Regions from separate parts of the Sporosarcina sp. P7 genome, predicted to be linked through region 3. Evidence: riboswitches for the same ligand, from Rfam matches in the RefSeq annotation. Region 3 holds a riboswitch; each other region holds the start of a gene.
What was found. A riboswitch is a leader RNA that binds a small molecule or an ion and turns the genes downstream of it on or off. The one in region 3 is predicted to bind cobalamin.

Region 1 (5,492 bases), on a different contig from region 3:
GATCATACCGAGCAAGAGATGTCCCAACATATGCCACGTGAAGAAATCATGTGACAGTTCGGCAAGCGGTCCGACAACAGCACTTGCTGAAGCGAGTACACCCGCAATCCATAACACGATCCGTTTTCGTGGCCATTTACGCAAGCGGCTTTGCCGGTTGGAATGAAAGACAGCGCCCCCGTAGAATACGATGGCGAGCAACGCAAGCATCCCAAATAACCAATCGGTTGCACTGATATAGGAATCATGTGGCATGAGGCATCAGCCTTTCCGCCGAGCGTGCATTCCGTTGCGCGGACTTGATGAGCAACAAACCTGCCGCAATCATCAAAATCGCAGTAACGTTCCAAACGATATCATACGGAACAATGTCCACGTGATATCGGATCTGATGTATGCGCATGACCTTGTGTTGAATGGTCCCGTCATACAGTTGGAACGCACCGCCCCCGAGTAACTTGCCACCCCAGAACATCTTATGCCATAACGCATGCCTTCTGCGCAAATCCGCCACTAAATACAACCCTCCCACTGTCGCAAACCAACTAAATGCATGAAACAAACCATCCGATACCAATCCAACCGCCACCGTAGATTTATCATAAAACTTATGCCAATGAAGTAGCTGGTGGAATACTGTCTCATCTAAAAACGCCACGAACCCGAGTCCGAATAATATACCCGCCCATAGATTTCTCTTCTGATAACTTTTTCGGTTCGTCCAGTTTTTCACTTGCAACACAGCCATCTATTACTCACTCCTTTCCTTTTATACGCAGTGTTCCCTAAAAATGCGGCATTTAAAACATGTTGCGTGGCTAGTAGAGCGGATGGGTAGACTCATAGAACGCTCTGTCTCGAAGTATGATCGGATATCCGTAGACATTGAGCGGATACACGGTCGTATAGAGCGTCTTACCGGGGTCTATGATCGGATACGCGTCGCAATAGAGTGGATGGACGAACACATAGAGCGCACTCCGCTGAAGTATGATCGGATACCTGCAAACATTGAGCGTACACACATCCACATCTGAAAGCTTTCATGATAAAAATATAGTAGCCATCCAATAATTTATGGTAACTTTTCCCGCATAATCTGCTAGAATACGAATAAAGGGAGTGAGAGCCGTGAAAATTGTTATTGCGCCTGATGCATTTAAGGGAAGCTTGCATGCAGAAGAAGCGGCCGACGCTATATATAGTGGCGTAAAAAAAGTATATCCGCACGCAGAAGTCGTCCGTTTACCGGTTGCGGATGGTGGTGAGGGGACGCTGTCTGTCCTCATGTCGTCAACTGGGGGGACGTTGCGAACCGTGTCTGTGCAAGATCCGCTTGGTCGCGCAATGGATGCGCACTTTGGTGTGCTTGGTGACGGCGAGACAGCGGTCATTGAAATGGCACAAGCGTCCGGTTTGCTGTTGCTTGCGGATCATGAACTCGATCCAATGAAAGCGTCAACATTTGGTACAGGGCAATTAATTCGTCATGCGCTTGATGCAGGTTACAGGAAAATGATTATTGGACTTGGCGGGAGTGCGACGAATGATGGGGGAACAGGCTTGCTCGAAGCACTAGGCGTTCGTTTTTTAGCCGACGAACAGGTAGTGCAGATGAATGGCTCAACGCTGTCAATAATCGATGAAATTGATATCTCGCAACTGGATAAACGTTTGCTGGAGACGGACATTCGCATTGCGTCCGACGTAGAAAATCCGTTTGTCGGTGAGCAGGGTGCGTCATTTGTTTTCGGTCCGCAAAAAGGGGCGGATGCAGAGATGGTTCTGCGTCTGGATGAAGGGTTACGTCATCTGGCGGACATGACGGAAAGGCAGACAGGCGTGCGATTGCATGAGCTGCGCGGTGCGGGGGCGGCTGGTGGAAGTGCAGGGGCATTACTTGCGTATTGTGGCGCTAATCTTAAAAGTGGAATTGATGTCGTGCTCGAAGCGATGGATTTCGCAAAGCAACTATCTTCAGCAGATTTCATCGTCACAGGGGAAGGGAAGACAGATCGGCAGACGCTTGCAGGCAAGGCATTAATGGGGATTGCCAAGCTTGCGAGAGTAGAGAATGTTCCGGTCATCGTCATTTCAGGGGCGATTGAAGAAGCGGCGCGTCAGGAACTACTTGAGTGGTTCACCGAATTGTATTCATTAGACGATGGAGAGAAATCGTTAGCTGAATTGATGGCACAAGCAGCAAAGTTATTGGAGAACAAAGCGTCAATTGTCCTGCAACATAGACAGTAGAAAATAGTTTTTTCTTATACCATGCATAGCTAGTAGGCGAGTAGGGTATAGAATCACAAGGAGGTGGTCAGATGTTTCAAGACGCGATTGACTGGCTTGTAGGGCCGGTGACTAATTTCATTTGGACATATGTTTTAATTGGACTTTTATTGGCGGCGGGTTTATATTTCACGATTCGCACGAAATTTGTACAAGTGCGCTTATTTGGTGAGATGTTCCGCCTGATTGTAGAGAAGAAGGATAACAATGACGGGGTATCGCCGTTCCAGGCATTCACAATTAGTGCCGCGTCGCGCGTAGGAACAGGTAACGTAGCTGGGGTAGCCCTAGCGATCGGAATTGGTGGGCCTGGTGCGGTATTCTGGATGTGGGTGATCGCCGTAATCGGCATGGCGACTGGATTCATCGAAAGTACATTGGCGCAAGTGTATAAAGTGAAAGATGGTGACACATTCCGCGGAGGGCCGGCGTATTACATGCAAAAAGCACTAGGCTGGCGGAAACTCGGAATTGTCTTCGCGATTTTACTGACGATGAGTTTCGGATTCATATTTAACGCAGTACAATCCAACACCATCAGTCAGTCATTCACTGAAGTATTCGGCATTCCGAACTGGAGTGTCGGGGTTGGCTTAATGCTATTAACAGGGATTATCGTCTTCGGTGGTGTCAAACGGATTGTAAAAGTAACACAAACCATCGTACCCATCATGGCGACCTTCTATATTTTGGTAGCATTATATATCGTGATTATGAATATTTCTGAAGTTCCAGGCATTATGGTATTGATATTCGAGCATGCTTTCGGAATTAAAGAAGTCATGGGTGGCGGAATCGGGATGGCCATGATGCAAGGTGTACGTCGCGGTCTCTTCTCCAATGAAGCAGGTATGGGTAGTGTGCCAAACGCGGCTGCTACAGCGAACGTATCGCATCCGGCAAAACAAGGATTGGTACAAAGTCTAGGTGTGTTTTTCGATACCATCATCATCTGTTCTGCGACCGCATTCATCATTTTGCTTGGCGGATTGTATCAAACAGGTGAAACAAACGGTATCATCTTGACACAAAACTCCATGGCTGTACAAGTAGGCGCATGGGCACCGTACTTCATTGCCGGTGCTATCATGTTCTTCGCCTTCAGTTCTATCATCGGTAACTATTATTATGGCGAAACAAATATTGAATTCATTCATGCCAACATCGTATGGAAACGAATCTATCAAGTTCTCGTACTGGTCATGGTATACTTCGGTGCAATCGCAAAAGTACAAGTTGTATGGGATATGGCCGACCTATTTATGGGACTAATGGCCATCATTAACTTAATCGTCATTCTACTACTTGGTAAAATTGCCTTTAAAGTACTGGACGACTTCACTAAACAACGTAAAGCCGGCAGAAATCCTGTCTTCAAATCAGCCAGCATCCCTGAATTAAAAGGCGCGGAATGTTGGGAAGAAACAGCAGAAAAAGCAGAAGATCGTTTGTAATAGAGGTGGTTTGTGGATGTGAGGGATATGATTTTTAATCTTTAACTTATTACCATGTATAAATTAGGATTGTAGCGGAAATCCCTTCTCCACACACTTCTAAGTTTAAAGCATTCACACAAACCATTTAGTCAAGAAGGAAAAAGTTTGATATACTATAAAATACTGAATAACAAAAATCGAATCGTAGTTCAGAAGAAGGATTCTGAACTTCGGTTCGATTTTTGTTTTGCATGTTTGAACACAACATGTTAGGGTTATATATGAATCAACACACTATATATAGTGTGTGACAGCAAATAGATGAATTGGTACCCACCACGTTTAAAAGGGAATCCGCCACTAACGGAGCTGCCCCCGCAACTGAGGGCACGGACGACTATCTTATAAAACCACTGCTTCGGCGGGAAGGAAAGATGGAAGAACGATGTGCCAGCCAGTAGACCTGCCAGTCATCTCAGCAAAACATTCTTCGGGGTTGGAGAGTGAAAGCACAAAGCAGTCTTATTTCAGTCTGCCTAAAACTTTCCGCGATCTACTAAGCGTCAATTGACGACTCCCGATTTTATTGGGAGTTTTTTTTATTTAGTACATAACCGAATTAATTAACTAAAGGGAGCGGATATCATGGCTATTATTCAAGAAACTAAGGGACTTAATCAAGTGTTGGAAAACTTACAAGAAGAATTCGGCAAGAAACAAATGGAGCCGTTAATCGAAGCGAGTGAGAAATTCCAGGAGCGCCACCCGGCTAGCACGGCAACTGAATGGACGAACGCGATGGTGCTGGAGTCTTTAAGCCGTATTGATGAAGCAAATACGTATTGGACGTTTGTAGCGGCACGAATTTATTTATTCGACGTCTATGCAAAGCAACAAGCATTGCGTGGGGCGGATGCTTATACCGACTTTGCGAAAAATGTAGAACGCTTGGTGGAACAAGGTTTATATACACCTGTTCTGACAGAGAAGTACAGCCGAGATGAGCTTCAGGAAATCGGTAAGCTACTCGATCCTTCCCGTGATCTATTATTCACATATATCGGTTTGAAAACATTGGTAGACCGATACGTAACCGTAAACTTTAAGAAACAGCCAGTGGAGCTGCCGCAAGAGCGCTGGTTGATCATCGCGATGACACTAATGCAAGACGAAACAGTAGACCGCATTCATAAAGTTGGCGAAGCATACTGGGCGATGAGCAATTTATACATGACAGTAGCGACACCTACATTATCGAATGCAGGCAAGATGCACGGTCAGCTATCCAGTTGCTTTATCGATACAGTGGATGATTCCTTACAAGGGATCTACAACAGCAACACCGATATCGCAAACTTGTCGAAATTTGGTGGCGGCATCGGCGTCTATATGGGGAAAGTTCGTTCTCGTGGTGCATCGATTCGCGGTTTCGAAGGCGCGTCAAGCGGTGTTCTTCCATGGATCAAACAGCTGAACAATACGGCAGTCAGTGTCGATCAACTCGGTCAACGTCAAGGTGCCGTAGCCGTTTATCTCGACGTATGGCATCAAGATATCTTCACATTCCTTGATCTCAAGCTCAATAACGGCGATGACCGTTTACGTGCACATGACATTTTCACAGGCGTTTGCTTGCCAGACTTGTTCATGGAGAAAGTCGAGTCCCGTGAAGACTGGCATTTATTCGATCCACATGAAGTCCGCACGAAAATGGGCTATTCATTGGAAGACTTCTATGATGAAACAAAAGGACAAGGAACATTC
Region 2 (5,492 bases), on a different contig from region 3:
CTTTCGCAAACAATTCTAATCCGTCAGCTAAACGCGGACCTGTACGGCTTGTAATATCTTCATCCAGTTGAATGACTCGATCTTCTTTGATCGCAGTAACCGCATCAAACCCGTCACGCGTCTTAATATTTTCTACAACGTTTGGAACATAGCTATACATTGCCAAAATTACATCCGGATTTTCATCTACAATCGTTTCAGGACTAATCATAATCCAACCTTCTTCTGTCACGATGTTTTCAGCATTGATCATATCCAAAAACTGTTGTGGGAAAGTTCCTTTTCCTGGCGTATAAATTTCAGGCGCATCGGAGTTTTCAATGAACACGCGCTTCTTGTCCGTGATGTCCGCTGCTTTCTTTTCGATATCAGCGACTTTCGTTTTCATATCTTCAACGATTTGATTCGCTTCCGCATTTTTGTCCATAACTTTACCAATCTGTTCAATCGTTTCATATGTCTCTTCAAATGTTCCTGCATTCTGTATAACAATCACAGGGATGCCTGCGTCGCGAATCTGATTCAATCCTTCTTCATTCGAACCCATCATCATTTCATTTGCGAACACTGCTTCCGGTTGCAATGAAATCACTTTTTCTATGTTGACCGTAAAGTCTCCTACTGTATCAAGCTCCGTTACTTCTTCAGGATAATCATCGTTTTCTGTTACTGCAATGACTTTATCCCCTGCACCAATTCCGTATAAAATTTCCGTGTTGCTTGGAAGTAATGAAATGACAGTTTCCGGCGCTTTTTCAAATGTAACTTCTTCGCCAATCGCATCTGTCAGGGTGTATGGATAACTCGTTGTATCCGTTGATGCTTGTTCTGTTTTCGTTTCTTTGCCAGCTTGATTTTCATCTGCTGGTGTTTCTTCTTTTGCACTATCGCTTCCACATGCTGCGAGTAGTAGTACCGCGAGCATAGCTGTCAGCAGTAGTTGTAAAAACTTCTTCATGTGTGTTCCTCCTTTAATATGTGTGTGGCATTACGCAAGTCGCAGACATGAAAAAACCTTCGATCATTCGAAGGATTAGGTGGGATGAAATCAGGACGCGACTTCTTCCAGTACACCTATCCTCGTAGGTTGCTGCGGAACTTCATTTTCTAAAAAGGCAGGGTGACCTGGCTTGTGCATAGCACGTACAGTGGCGGGACCGCATCGGATTTGAACCGATTTCACTTTTCATCTCTAGTATTGAGAACCTTTTAGAAGATATGTAATTATGCTTTATTATAGCGGTAATAGTGAGGGTTGTACAGGGCGGTGCTGATCTTTCAAAAGTCATCCCACTTCCTACCTGTTCTTGTGGTGGTAGGTTGAACCGCGCTAAAACTGGAATAGACCGCGCATTTCGTGTTTAACACCGCGCAATTACTCTATGTAACCGCGCCAATCGTTGAGTGATCCGCGCTATTATGATGTGTAACCGCGCCAAACTGCTTGAAGATCGCGCTATTGGGATATTTCGTTGGATTTGATGAAACTTTGAAAGGCAGTACTTCCAAAGACATAAAAAAGCCAAGCAGTAAATAATCTGCTTGGCCGTTTTCGAGATATTACATTCTTTCCGGTGCTTCAACGCCAACTAATTTCAATGCGTTCGCAATCGTCGTTTTAGTTGCTGTGATCAAAGCCAAACGTGCCTCGGACAGGTCTTTATTTTCCGGGTCGAGCACTTTATTCGCATTGTAGAAACTATGGAATGTAGCTGCTAGTTCTTGAATATATGTCGTCACGCGGTGCGGTGCGCGCATGCGAGCTGAGTCGCTGATAAGTTTCGGGAAATCTCCGAGCTTCTTCAGTAGCTCCAATTCTTTCTCATCTTGCAATAGCGTGACGTTTTTCGTTGACGCTTCCACGTTCTGTTCTTTTGCCTGACGTAGGATTGAACAGATACGTGCGTGCGCGTATTGTGCGTAGTAGACAGGGTTTTCATTGGATTTGGATACTGCCAAATCTAAATCGAAGTCCATTTGTGCATCGCCTGAGCGCATCGCAAAGAAATACCGTACAGCGTCTAATCCGACTTCTTCTACGAGTTCACGCAATGTGACCGCTTTTCCTGTGCGCTTGCTCATTTTGAATTTTTCTCCGTCTTTATAGAGCTGAACCATTTGCGCCACTTCTACTTCGAGCGTATCGCGGTCATAACCTAGCGCCTGGATTGCTGCTTTCATACGTGGAATATATCCGTGGTGGTCTGCTCCCCAAATATTGATTAGTTTATCAAATCCACGACTTAGCTTGTCTTGGTGATAGGCAATGTCCGGTGTTAAGTACGTGAATGATCCGTCTTGTTTGATTAATACACGGTCTTTATCGTCACCAAATGTAGTGGAGCGGAACCAAGTCGCGCCGTCTTCTTCATAGACATGGCCATTTTCACGAAGTTTTTGGAGTGCGATTTCGATCTTGCCGTTGTTATATAGGGATGTTTCCGAGAACCAGTTATCGAAATGCACGCGGAAGTCCGTTAAGTCTTTCTTTAGTTTATCTAATTCGATATTCAAGCCGTGTTCACGGAAAAATGCAAGTCGCTCTTCTTCTGGAACATGGACATACTTGTCTCCATATTGTTCAACGAGACCTTTTGCGATGGCGATGATATCTGCACCACGGTAGCCGTCTTCTGGCATTTCTTTTTCTAATCCAAGTGCTTCGAAATAACGAACGTCAATCGATAACGCTAAGTTATTTATTTGATTACCCGCATCATTGATGTAGTATTCCCGCGCTACGTCATAGCCTGCTTTGTCAAGAATATTACATAATGAATCACCAAGTGATGCCCCGCGTGCGTGTCCTAAGTGCAAGTCGCCTGTTGGGTTCGCTGAAACGAATTCAACTTGGATCTTCTGTTGCTGTCCGCTGTCGGAACGTCCGTAGTCTGCTCCTTGGTCCAGGACAGATTTCACGATATCTCCGAGACTGTCTGTTTTCAAGCGGATATTGAGGAAACCGGGTCCAGCAATTTCAATGGAGTCGATTGCCGTGTTTGTCGTATCAAGATGCTCCAAGATACTTTCCGCGATTGCACGTGGTGGCTTTTTCGCTAGTTTTGTCAACTGCATTGCGATATTCGCTGCATAATCGCCGTTCTCTTTACTTCTTGGTGATTCCAGTTTAATTTCCGGAATATCCGCACCTTCAACTAGTTGTGCTTTCTCAATCGCTTCGTGCAACGCTTCTTTAATTTCATGTTGAATCTGCTCTACTGCATTCATTGTGTTACCTCCGAGTAGGTTATTGTCAAATGGTATTTCCCTAATAAACTTTCATCTGAATGTAAGTCGTACGCTACGGTAAAACGTCCAGGTACCCACTCCAGTTGATTGGTATAAACGGCTAAATCCATAACGGCAGGACCATTACCGTACGTGCCAAAACGGACATCGTCTTGTCTGAACGGTAAGCGCATCTGCACGCCGCCTTTACGCATGATGAAGGCATCTTCGGCATGTAGCTTCACGGTCGTTCGGACTGCTGGCATTCCTTCTGTCCGTTCTTCAAACAATAAGTAGGCCTGCCCTTTTTTCTCAATGATCTCTCCAGTCGCCTGCATCGTATGCGTTTCCGCTTGCTGGTCTGGATGTTGAATAACGGAACGGAGCTGAACTTTCAATTTTGGCGCTTCCATTCGTTCACCGCCTTAAGTAAATAGATTCACTCATTATACACTTCTTCTGGTACCAGTTTCAATGTTACACGTCTAAACTTTTCCTACAGTCCGTTTAATCCGTCCATTACCGTCCCATACTGTCAAAAGATACTGAATGGAACGGGATGTGATGAGTAATGAAACGTACCGACTATATAAAATCCACCAATCGTAAAAAAATGAAAATGGTTGTGTTTTCCCTGTCGATCACGTCGATAGCCGCGATCGTGACGGTCTTAATCGCCCTTCGAATATATGCTCAAGTACTTGGTGCCCCATCATTAAGCGTACCGAAGGCTTCATTGTTCCTCGATCATAGCGGGCATCAGATCGGGGATCACTTTTCGCAACATAGACGTTACTGGATGAAGCTGTCCGATATATCCCCTTTTCTTACAGATGCTTTCGTGGCAACTGAAGATAAACAATTTTATTCGCATAATGGATTTGATTATAAACGGATTGCGGGTGCAGTTCTGAAGGACGTCAAAACGATGAGTAAGGCACAAGGCGCGAGTACGATTACCATGCAATATGCGCGGAATCTGTATTTGACGCACGAAAAGTCTTGGACACGGAAACTGCATGAGGCATTGTTTGCTTATCGACTCGAAGTTTTCTATGACAAGGATACGATTTTGGAAGGTTATTTAAATACCGTCTACTTCGGTCATGGAATGTACGGGGTCGAAGCGGCGAGCCGATTTTATTTCTCAAAAGCGGCGAAAGAGCTGACATTGGAAGAAGCGGCTACGATTGCGGCGATCGCAAAAGGCCCTTCTATTTATTCACCTCTTGATAATCCCGAGAATTCACGCAACCGCCAACTGCTCGTGCTCGAGCAAATGGAGCAGTACGATTATATTTCAGCCGAGCAAAAGGAACGCGCGGTAGATGAGAGGATCGTACTGAAGACGGAGAGTTGGAAAGATATGAAGCAAGTGGCACCGTACTTTTTGGATGCTGCGTGGCAAGAGGCAGAAGACATCCTCGCATCAAAAGGACGTGTACCTGCAGAAGGCGGCTGGCAAATTCGAACGACGTTGAATCAACAGCACCAGCAAGCAGCAGAACAAGCAATTAAACAAGCTATGCCCGCAAATGACCTGCAAGTCGGATTTATTTCCATGGCTGCAGACACGGGATTCGTGACGTCGATGATAGGCGGAGTGGATTTTGGCGACAGCTCCTTCAACCGAGTAACTCAAGCGAAACGTCAGCCGGGATCTGCGATGAAGCCCATCCTCTATGCAGCAGCGCTAGAAAAAGGTATGAATCCGTTAACATTCATGACAGCTGAAAAGACAGTGTTTACGTATGATGACGGTCGTTCGACATATGAGCCAAGCAATATTAACGGGGAGTTTGCGGTGAAGCCGATTTCATTGGCACAGGCGATTGCCATTTCAGATAATATTTATGCAGTCAAAACGCTTGAGCAAGTCGGTTACAAGCCGTACACAAAAATGGCGCAGCGACTAGGCATCGATGTCTCGTTTCCCGAATCCCCAGCAGTCGCGCTTGGAACATCCGATGTGACATTATTCGAGATGACGACAGCGTATAATCGTATTGCGTCAAAAGGTAAACAAGTCGAACCCCAAATGATTCTATCGATTACGGATGCGAACGGAAAACTGGTCTATGAGCACCCTTCTAAGAAGCCAAAGCAAGCCATGTCGGAACAAGACGCATTTGTGCTAACGCATTTGATGACAGGGATGTTCGACCCTGTTTTCAATGATTATTTAACTTCTACAGGCTTATCAATGCGACCGAAACAAACACGACCTTATGCAGCGAAGTCCGGAACAACGATATCGGATCAGT
Region 3 (5,492 bases):
TTCACATACACCGTGCCGCTAAGTTTACCGTTCGGCCGCATTTCCCGTTTCATCATTTTCAATAACGTGGACTTTCCTGAACCGGTAGGACCGAATAGCGTTATGAATTCTCCACGCTTAATCGAAAAGCTCACGTCTCGCAACACATGCTGTTCTTCATACTGGAAGTTCAGATTTTCGACTGTAAGTATCGCCATTTGACCCTCTCCTTCGCTTCATAGATAAACGGTAATAACATGAGCAAGCCGATGATGACGTAATGCTCTGCACCTAGTGTCTGTTCACTGATTTCTGGATAATACTGCGTCTGGTGCTGTGTGAAGTATCCAATGTAGTAAAGAAGAAACAGAACGAGTCCAGCCGTCAATATTCCGTCCCGTTTTGTGAATCGCCTCGTCTTATACCGCGTTCTCTCTTTCGCGATACCATACCCTCGCGCCTTCATGACATCTGGCTTCACAATGACAAACTCCGCTGTCTGAACGAGCGTCTGCCGCCACAATGCGAACGCGCGACGGAATTTTTCCACTCTGCTCCCTACATTGTAATAGCCGATTCCGCGTTGTGCCATTTGGTTTTCACGCCATTTTATTTTGAATAACGGAATGAATCGCCACAGCATGGAAACGAGAATTCTGGGGCTAGCGGACACTTTCGTCAGTACGGCAAATAGTGTGTTCGTCGTGAAAATCTCGAAATAACTTTTCGTCCAGAAACTGGTTGCAACTACGGCTCCCGCAATGACGAGTCCTTTCGTCACAGCTTCCAGCGTTACCGCGTGTTCATGGAGGAAAAATAACGGAGTGAAACCGTTATGTACAGTTGCTGGATACGCTACGGCAATTAGTAGAAAAACAAAAGAGTAATAGATCAAGTCTTTAGTTGCTGTCCGGACTCCGTGCAGCATGAGAAAATACAGAATGCCCCCGATCATGGCCAGCGCCACGATGATCGGATGAAACGAGCTGAACATCGTGACTAAAACGACTGTAACGTAGACAAGTAGCAATAGTGGGTGAAAGTTTGAGAATGCGCTCATCTAGTTTCCTACTTTCTTTATTTTCGTATATAGCTGTCTAATTCTCTACCTACATCACATGTGTAATGAAATTCCACTTCATCACCGCCCTGCGGTTCATATTGACTAACGCTACGGCTACTATATCTTTCTTCATTATATCGCTCTAATCTCTTTGACGCCTTCTTTTTTTCATCCTTCTGATTACTACGATGACCAAACCTGCAGCAATCTTGGAATTGAAAGTCGTTCATACCTTCAATCAATGTGATCCCGTCTGTAAAGTCATTCAGTCGTTTGCCATGTGGCATCACGATCATTTCCTGGGGAATGAGAGAATCGTCTAAATGATTTACAGTGACGACGTATAGTGGATCGGTCCGCCAGCTAGTTTTAGCGTGGAAGCCTCTACTTTTTCATTGAAATAGACGGAGCAGTTTTTTCAGTGGCAGTGTAGTTTTGAAATCAAAAAGTCCCCACCTCCTGAATGAGATGGGGACCATGAAGGTGTCATGCTTACATACTTTGGCAAGGCTCCTGACTTAGGGGCATATTTCCCCCATTACAGTGGCCGGACCGCTCAGGATTCTCACCTGATTTCTATTTATTCTTTGTTTACGGGACAAAGAACCAAAACACTCTAGGTGACTATTAACTAGCATATAGTTTTTGCGGGGGAAAATCAATAGACGGTGTACTGAGAGTCAATGTGTCACTGTCTAGTTATTATGTACTTTGTATATGAAAGAATTTCATCACGTCCTTTATCATCTTTATGCCTAATTTAGTAGAATCCAAATAAAAGACCCTTCCATGTCAACTCACAACACACGGGGGTCTTTATACTGCCTATAAAAATGCGCCTATCACTTCTCATCTTCCTCATCACACGGTGGCTTCTTTACAATCGTCTTCCCACTCGAATACAATCCGCTCGCGGACAACCCCATAATAATTCCGCCCAGTATCCCAGACTTCCAATCATTTGGAAACAAGTAGAAGATCCCGCTACCGATGCCTAAAAGTAAGGAAAAGATCGGAATCAATTTTTTCGGCAGACCATACATCTTTAAAATTTCCGTTAACCCAATAATAACAGGGATCAGTACAATATCTGAAACTTCCAATGCGTGTCCCCCTCTTTATCTATTCTATTCAGACTCTATGCAAGATGAATCGGCTTTTTGCATACAGTGTAGAAGAAAGATTGATGAAAGGAGATACCTATGGTCACTGGTTTGCTCATTATTTTAGGTTTGGTGTTATTGCTGCCGTTTACGGTCCCTCGTATTGAACGTAATTTGGAGCTGTTTTTATTCGTTATGGGGTGTGCTGCGGCATTTGTTAGTGGGGTGTTGCAGTGGGAGTTGTGGAATAAGGCGTTACGCGATCCATTGCATATTACGCTCGCCGTTCTTGCGGCGGGAATAGTCTTTCGCTGGATACGACATCCATTTGAGAAAGCGGTAGTAGCAGGTAGCCGAATTATTCCATTCAGATTATTCTTGGCGCTGATTATTATGGGATTGGGATTGATTTCTAGTGTTATCACGGCCATTATTGCAGCGTTAGTCCTCGTGGCGATCGCATCCGTCTTGCAAATGGACAGACGTTCAGAAATTCGTTTTGTGATCTTGGCGTGTTACGCAATCGGCATGGGTGCGGTGCTGACACCAATCGGCGAGCCACTATCGACGATTGCGACGAATAAACTGGATGAAGATTTTTATTATTTAATGAACTTGCTTGGAACCGATATTATAGCCGGTGTCTTCGTCTTTGGACTGCTCGCATTCTTCCTGATTCGCCCACGCAACCGCTCGCGGTACCGTTCTTCCGGACAAGCGGCAGAGTCGTACATAAGTATTTTCGGACGCGGCGTAAAAGTGTATATATTTGTTTTGGCATTGACACTGCTCGGTGCAGGATTTGAGCCATTGATCACCCTTTACTTACTCGATCTTCAGCCATTGACGCTTTACTGGATCAATATGATTTCAGCTGTACTCGACAACGCGACGCTTGCTGCTGCAGAAATCAGTCCCGCGATGGACGCATCAACGATCCAAGCGCTACTACTCGGCTTGCTAATTAGTGGCGGGATGTTGATTCCCGGAAATATCCCGAATATCATTGCGGCAGGTAAACTCAATATCCGCAGTGGGGAGTGGGCGCGGGTCGGTGTACCCCTTGGATTACTTGTGATGGTTGTCTATTTCGTGATTTTACTTGGCAGACAATGAAAAAAGACCGCGCAGGCGGTCTTTTCATTTTACTCGAGTACTTTCACCCATACCCGATACTTTTTATCATCCGTCTGAACCAATTTAGTATTGGGACTTGGTGCGTTATTTTTCTTTGTAAAACCCGCTTCAAACGAAGAAGTTTTGACACTTTCACCTAAGTTCTTCTCGGAAGGCATGCCGATGCCAATCGCATCCGTTACCGTCCACGTGTCATCTTTCTCTTTGTTCAACTTGGCAATAAATATTTCTTCCGTGCCGTCCAGTATCCCTTTATAGACATTGATTACTTTATTATTATCGACTTCCAACGTACGATACACTTTCACCACTTCCGCAAAACCTTCCTCTGCATGAAGCTGCTCCAGTGCCTCTCGTGGGGTATTCGATGTAGTATTCTTATCTGCTGTCTGGCAACCTACCAATATGACTGCCAAAAACGGAATATAAAATAGTTTTCGAAGCACGAGATCCTCTCCTTATCTATTTTATTGAATATCCTATTGTTAGTTATATTCAATCCTCATTTGATTCTCTTATTTCGCCTTCAAAAAATACGTTCTTTCTTTTCTTCAATGAGCTTAAAATGTACATCTGATGTCGATCCGCTACATCCGAGAAATGCAGAATTTGATTTGAAAATGGTTCTTTTTATTTCTGCTTATCTAGTCTCTCTGCGATTGATTGAAGGATTGCATTCTTGCGTTCTTGTAGTTTAAGAAATTTCAGCGCGAACCATATAGTGAATATAAGGAATGCTAGCGGAATGATGTAAATGAATACATTTAAAATAGATAGAAACGAAAAAAATAAGTTGTTGTGGTGCATATGTATCTCCTCCTTTCACAATTTATACTGACTGCTTCCTTTTCGGAAACAGATAAGACACTAGCAACAAAGCCATTGCTACTCCGAATGCTATATACGTCCACAAATTAAACGTCGTTTCTGGAATCGTATACGCAACCCCGGTAATATAGAGTGCCAAACGAACAATGTTTGTTCCCAATACAATAAAGAGTGCCAAATATTGCAATACATCGCGAGTAATTTTCTTGTGTTTCGCCACTTGCACTACCTCCCATTGCTCAGGAAAGTGATTTCTCCATGGAAACTACGGCAATCGACGTGCCATCGGTTCTATGTAATACCGATTCCTCACACACGTGATAGCCGATCGATTGATAGAGTGAGATGTTTTTCGTCACATCCGCGCGTACTTTGCATGCTATTACTCTCTTCCCTTGTTGCGTCGCATACTCCTCTAAAAACCGCAGTATTTTTTTCGCAATACCTTGTCCTTGTCTTTCCGGCACGACAGAAAATCTAGAGAAATAGAGGCTTTCGTCTTCCAATCGAAAACGGACCATCGCGACGGGTTCTTCTTCCATGTAGCCAATCAACGCCTGTACACCGCTTTGCATTTCAGCCGTGATACTCTCGACGGTCTCCTTCAACGCGCTCGTCGGTGGTGTGGCCTTCTCGTATTCCCGGAACGCCCGGATCATCACGTCACGGATGACAGGGATATCGGAAATGTTCGCTTCGATAATGTTCATAACCGTCCTCATTTCGTTTCGTTTTATACACATTATGAAAAGACATAAGTGGATGCTGCCATGTCTCCATTCTAGAATAGTTCGATGATCTTATACTCTTTGTCTACTTATACTTCGCAGAATTGCTGTTTCTGAAAAATTTTCGATTCTTCTTTGTCTTGATTCTTATCATACAGAATGCGCAATGTGTCGCTATCGCTTTCTACATCAAAATTTGTAAAATCCACAGTGTAATCGTCCTGGCTTTCATCAGCTCTTCCCCTAATCTTTAGTGTAATGAAGAGTGAATAGTACTTTAACTATCTTTAACACTACTATTTCCCATGTTTTCTGTAAAGCGGATACAAAAAAACACTGCAGGGAAAGCAGTGTTTTGGACGCTGGAAAGTCAAAGGATCATGGATAGGTGGTTCGGGATTTAAGTTAAAGATAAGCTTCTAACGCTTCGCTTTACGTTTCAAAATAGTAGAGACGCGACCGTGTATTGAGCGGTTACAAGCCTTGATAGAGCGGCAATCGATGGTCATAGAGCGCTTGCGGACGACGATAGAGTGGGTATCGCGTATCATAGAGCGGTCAAACATATTTTATGAGCGCTTGAACGAATCTATGAGCGGCATCCACCTGTAACGTCGATTCACGTTGCTCTATTCTACTATTTAGCGGTACTTT
Region 4 (5,492 bases), on a different contig from region 3:
AATCGCCGCACCGATTACTACAAGTGCTAAAGGATTTCTCGATACTAAAAATAGTTCACATGAGGTCGCTATTACTGCCCTCGTTCAACAAGAGGTCATTACAGGATATACGGATGGGACATTTAAGCCGAATAAAACATTGACACGTTCTGACGTAGTGAAAATGATGGGCAAATGGCTTGTGTCTTTGGGGTACGATATTCCAGAAGATTATCGAACGAAGCCTCGATTCACTGATAGTAAACAAATCGCTAATGACGAACTACTGAAATATGCAGCGTTAGTAAAAGATCAGGGCGTTTTCAATGGCCAGTCTAATGGATCACTTAATCCGTCTGGAGAAATAACTCGTGAAAATATGGCGATTGTTCTAGTTCGTGCGTATAATGCCATTCACAAAACGGATCTTGTAGGATTTGTTGCGAAGCAGACATTTACAAGAGATGTAAAAGATTTGGGGAAGGCGAAATTAGAAGCACAACCATTTATTGATGTGCTCGACTTTTTTGATATTACCAATCCTGTTGTTTTATCATTTAATCCGAAAAATACCACAACACGCGGACAATTCGCATCCTTTTTATATAAAACAGCTTCTGTTCCAGTAGAACCTGAACAGAACAAGCCACAGCAACCAACTGATAAATCTCCTGTTTGGCAATACAAAGGCGAGAAGCAGTTGCACGTGAAAAATGGGGCGCAATTTACACTTCCAGTAGTTCAGGCAACTGACTATTCAGGTAAACAGATTGCGCTTCAGACTGTCATTACGGATGATGCAGGAAATATTATTAAGGAGCTCAATACATCTAACAGTGGCACTTATACAATTACGTATAGCGCGATAGATGAAGCGGGGAACAGAGCGAAAGATTTAATCATCACCGTGAACATAGCTCCCCCGTCACCTATTGAAGATGATGAAGAATTTGTAGTAGAATCGATTACGTAAATAGATGGCAAGCACCTGTTGATATGAACTTGGCGGGTGCTTTTTATAGAGGATGATTAACTAAATCTATTGCCTTTATTCAAAGATATTGGTTTAATGCAATTCGCTGACTATCATGCATCATCAAAAGAAACAGTCGAATTTATATGTACATTCAAGTAATATAATGTTTCGTGCTATTGCATACTGCCAGATTGATAACAACGATAGTGTTAACTAAATAATAATATATTGGTTCTCTGTTTATCACAGAGATGAAAAGGAATCAGGTGAGAATCCTGAACGGTTCGGCCACTGTATATGGGAAGCGACTTCTATATAGCCACTGGTTGGAAAACTAGGAAGGAAGAAACGATTACCCATAAGTCAGGAGACTTGCCAATTAGAAATACAGTAAATTATGCAGATAAAACGATTGCGGAAATGGAAGCTGCTTAGCATCATGGTTTGGTCAAAGGGAAAGATGGTAAGTTCATGCCAGCAGCTAAAGTGACACGTGCTCAAATGGCTTTAATGTTTTATCATGCGTATGAAATTCAAAACGGCACAAAATATAATGGGGAAACGAAAGTGCCGTTTCCAGACATTAAGAAATACGACGGGGAATCACAAAAAGCAATCGGCATGTTATATTATTTAGAAATGGCAACAGGAGAAAATGGTCATTATATGCAGGGGATTTCCACAACGGGAACTCATGCAGCGAAAATGATAATAGAATTTTCGGAGGTAAAATGAATCAAATAGCACAGTTACTTAATACCCCCTTCAACCTGACATTATAGGAGAAGGGGGTATTTAATCTGTCATAATTCTATTCAGTATATAAAGATTAATAAAGCTAGCGGAAATAGAAAAAACAACTAATAAGAAAAGGCTTCAGAACTATTTAATGCCTCTTTCTCTAACTTACTTTAACTTTAAATCAAAATAAAATAATAATTGGTAATACATTCATGTAGGGATATGGTAAACTAGTCTTGAACTAACTAATTACTCGGGGGGTAAATTTATTGAAAAAGACTTCAATGGCTTCACACAAATTATTTAAAGCGGCTTTAGCAACAACAGTAGCAACTGGGGCATTCGTTGCGGCTGTTCCAGCAGAAACAAATGCAGCAATTAGCTTCAAAGATGTAACGAATCCGGCAGTGCACTACTATAAACCTGTGTTGGAATTGGCAGGGCGTGGTGTAGTGAAAGGGTACGATGATGGTACATACCGTCCAAATGCTTCTGTAACACGTGCACAATCCGCTAAGATTCTAGCACATGTACTAGACTTGGACACAGTGAATGTGAAAGATCCTGGATTTAAGGATGTTAAAAAAGGCACGCCGTATTATGGTCCTATCGCAGCATTAGCTAATGCTGGATATATCAAGGGATATGAAGAGAAAGGTGTTAAAACATTCAAACCGAACAATAATTTGACACGCTCTCAAATGGCTAAAATTCTAACTTTAGGTTTTGATTTGAAAGAAGAGCCATTAGCTGCTAATCGTTTCAAAGATGTGAAACCAAAAGATGCATACGCGGGTTATGTAGCTGCATTACTAGCACTTAATATTACAACGGGTACCACACCGACTACTTTCTCACCTAATGGATTGGTGACAAGAGGTCAAATGGCGACATTCGTAGTTCGTACAGAAACAGCGTTAAAAGTAGAAAAACCAGAAGTGCCTGAGCAACCAGAAAAACCGGATCCGACACCACCTACGACACCACCTACAACACCACCTACAACACCACCTACAGAACAACCGGGTAATCCAACGCCAAATCCTCCGGTAGTGGTAGATGGTAACCAAATGTTAAATAGTAAAATCGGGACTGCATTAGCACAAGGCAATAATTCAACTGATGCTGTCGCAGTTTCATTGTCAGGTAACACATTTACTGTAGATATTAAACAACCAACGACTACAGTCAATGATTTTAAAAGTGTAGCAAAACCGATTTTCAATGCATTTAAGACAAATACCACACTCAATTCAGTTACCGTATCCTTAGTTATTGATAATCAAAGTGTTGTCATTAGCCAAACAAACATTGATAATAATCAAGACTTCGAGACCGTAGTTGATAAAGCATTGGCAAAAGTAGGCGCTAGTAGCACGACAAATCTAAGTGCTTTACGAGGTAAAACCGTTTCAGTGAACGTAGTAGGCACAATCGATGGCACACCTTTTAACAGCACATATTCATTCGTATTTGGAATTTGATCAGTAACTGAGCGGAGAGAATTTCCGTTTCTATATGTATTTTGTGAAAAGATGTACGCACTATCGATAATATGAGGTTATGTGTATTTAATAGATTTGACAAAGTTGAAAGAGCTACCACTAAAAGTCGAAAACTCAGACTCATAGTGGTAGCTCACTTTTAATTTCCATATTATATTAGGCAGAAGAGTTGGTAAACTGGTAAACTATACATAAGTAAAGAACAAAGGAGAGTAATATGAATAAAAAACTTAAGATATTCTTACTAACGGCATTAGCAGTTATCGTTATAGGTAGTAGCTATATTTTGTATCTATTCCAATTCAAAGAGTATGAAGTTGCTGATGAAGAAGTAGATGAAATTATAGAAAATCCATATGACATTACATTGCCTAATGGAAGCAAACTTGTTCTTGACGGCGAAGAACAAAACGACGAGAAGAATAATGAACAAACATCGGATAGTAAGTCTGATAATGGCGGTAAAAACCCAGATAGTCAGCAAACAGCAGGCGGTTCAACATCCATTTCAACAGGTGATAAAATAACAACCTCTAGCACTACAGGAGGAGGCACATCTGCTACTGATAAAAACCAATCATCTACCAGTCAAGTAGACGGTGTAAAACAACCAGCTAAAGAGAACGCAGGGAACACGACAGGTACCACTTCTTCTACTAGTGATCAATCAGGTAAAAAAGATCCTGCCGTTAGCAAACCCGTATCAGGAAATGCAGGATCCAATCAGCCAGCTAAAAAGGATTCTGTAGCGGCGATCAAACAAAAATATGAACCAACCGTTAACGATCTACAAGGACAAGTCGATGGCAAAATCAACTCGTTAATCAGTCGTGCGAAGAATGAATACAGTACGAAAAAAGCGAATGGTGAAAGTATCGATTATGGTTATTTCTACAATAAATATATGTCTGCAGCCAATAGTCTAGAGGCGCAGACGGATGCAGTATTTAATGGAGTCGTTAGCTCGCTTGAAAAAGATTTGCAGTCCAATGGATATGATAAATCGTATTCACAAAGCATTCGCGATGAGTACGCAGCACAAAAGAAGGCGCGTCGTGATAGTATACTGAGTAAAGCGATGGGTAGGTAAATGGAAAAACGACTAGTCTAAAAGGATTCCTTTTAAGCTAGTCGTTCTTTTTTCTGCGACGCAACCAGACGGTGATTTGCAAAAAGAGCAAGAACGTCAACGCTCCGGACATATCGAGTATGACGTCGCGAATGGTGGCGGTTCGTCCTCCTGTGAAATATTGATGGGTTTCATCCCCGCATGCAAGTAGTAATGTGAGGATGCTTGCAATCAAGAATCTAGGGAAACGAGATGGTAGGGATAAGAAAATTCCAGCCGCAAGCAAACCGAATAGTATAAAATGTGCGCTTTTACGTAATAAAAATTCTACGAAGTGATAATACCCGCGTTCTTCTACGGAAATCGTCGTGTTCCAGTAGTGGATGGATAAAGTCGATAGTGCGGATTCAAAAGGTTTGGTGGGTAATAAATTTTGTAGTGTAGGGATCAAGGATTGCTGTTCATACGTTTGACTAGAAGATACAAGTAAACTACTGATAATACATAGAACAAGTATAATAGCTATGACTTTTCTCATGTGCGTATTATAGCATAATTAATCAAAAATCCTATTTTTAAGTGGAAATTCGATATTTTTCGCTATGCTTATATGCTATACTAGTAGCAAGTTTGCCGAAAAGGAGCAATATTACATTATGGAAGAAACGATCAGTTTACAGGAACTATTCTCCACATTAAAGAAGCGTTTAGGTTTGATTATAGGAACGACAGTAGCTGCAGCTGTACTTGCGGCGATCATCAGCTATTTCTTTTTAACACCTATCTATCAAGCTTCTACACAAATACTAGTCAATCAACAAAAAACGGAGCAACAATCATTTGATTCCCAAGACATTCAGACGAACTTACAACTTATCAATACATATAATGTCATTATTAAAAGTCCAGTCATCTTATCACAAGTGATAGAACAATTGGACCTTGACATAACACCGGTAGCACTAAACGCGCAGCTTACAGTGAACAGCGAGCAAAATTCGCAAGTTGTGAATGTCACTGTACAAGATCCGGAAGCGCATAAAGCAGTGGATATTGCGAATACCACTGCGGAAGTGTTCCAGAAGGAAATTGTCAATTTGATGAAAGTGGATAACGTAAATATTTTATCGCCTGCTTTCTACGCGGAAAATCCGAAACCAGTTAAGCCAAATAAAGAGCTTAACGTAGTGATCGCCGCAGTCATCGGGCTTATGATCGGAGT

Region 1: another riboswitch for cobalamin. It lies ahead of CSV60_RS05365 (ribonucleotide reductase N-terminal alpha domain-containing protein); the one in region 3 lies ahead of CSV60_RS08400 (hypothetical protein).
Region 2: another riboswitch for cobalamin. It lies ahead of CSV60_RS14920 (ABC transporter substrate-binding protein); the one in region 3 lies ahead of CSV60_RS08400 (hypothetical protein).
Region 4: another riboswitch for cobalamin. It lies ahead of CSV60_RS12510 (S-layer homology domain-containing protein); the one in region 3 lies ahead of CSV60_RS08400 (hypothetical protein).

The regions. Positions count from the first base shown of each region.
Region 1 is NZ_PDZF01000003.1:214,441-219,932, forward strand. Features, by position in the region: gene CSV60_RS05345 (cytochrome c oxidase assembly protein) at 1-255, opposite strand, end outside; gene CSV60_RS05350 (DUF2243 domain-containing protein) at 245-748, opposite strand; gene CSV60_RS05355 (glycerate kinase) at 1,132-2,253, shown strand; gene CSV60_RS05360 (alanine/glycine:cation symporter family protein) at 2,325-3,746, shown strand; cobalamin riboswitch at 4,039-4,213, shown strand; partial or broken gene CSV60_RS05365 (ribonucleotide reductase N-terminal alpha domain-containing protein) at 4,374-5,492, shown strand, end outside.
Region 2 is NZ_PDZF01000022.1:3,872-9,363, reverse strand. Features, by position in the region: gene CSV60_RS14920 (ABC transporter substrate-binding protein) at 1-958, opposite strand, end outside; cobalamin riboswitch at 1,098-1,225, opposite strand; gene argS (arginine--tRNA ligase) at 1,561-3,228, opposite strand; gene CSV60_RS14910 (YwiB family protein) at 3,225-3,641, opposite strand; gene CSV60_RS14905 (transglycosylase domain-containing protein) at 3,800-5,492, shown strand, end outside.
Region 3 is NZ_PDZF01000007.1:29,802-35,293, forward strand. Features, by position in the region: gene CSV60_RS08390 (ABC transporter ATP-binding protein) at 1-197, opposite strand, end outside; gene CSV60_RS08395 (energy-coupling factor transporter transmembrane component T) at 170-1,039, opposite strand; gene CSV60_RS08400 (hypothetical protein) at 1,057-1,329, opposite strand; cobalamin riboswitch at 1,529-1,668, opposite strand; gene CSV60_RS08405 (hypothetical protein) at 1,885-2,145, opposite strand; gene CSV60_RS08410 (DUF1646 family protein) at 2,245-3,261, shown strand; gene CSV60_RS08415 (hypothetical protein) at 3,291-3,728, opposite strand; gene CSV60_RS08420 (hypothetical protein) at 4,112-4,330, opposite strand; gene CSV60_RS08425 (GNAT family N-acetyltransferase) at 4,350-4,820, opposite strand; gene CSV60_RS08430 (proline dehydrogenase family protein) at 5,480-5,492, opposite strand, start outside.
Region 4 is NZ_PDZF01000013.1:26,536-32,027, reverse strand. Features, by position in the region: gene CSV60_RS12515 (S-layer homology domain-containing protein) at 1-952, shown strand, start outside; cobalamin riboswitch at 1,168-1,349, shown strand; gene CSV60_RS12510 (S-layer homology domain-containing protein) at 1,400-1,690, shown strand; gene CSV60_RS12505 (S-layer homology domain-containing protein) at 1,966-3,180, shown strand; gene CSV60_RS12500 (hypothetical protein) at 3,419-4,291, shown strand; gene CSV60_RS12495 (VanZ family protein) at 4,329-4,808, opposite strand; gene CSV60_RS12490 (YveK family protein) at 4,927-5,492, shown strand, end outside.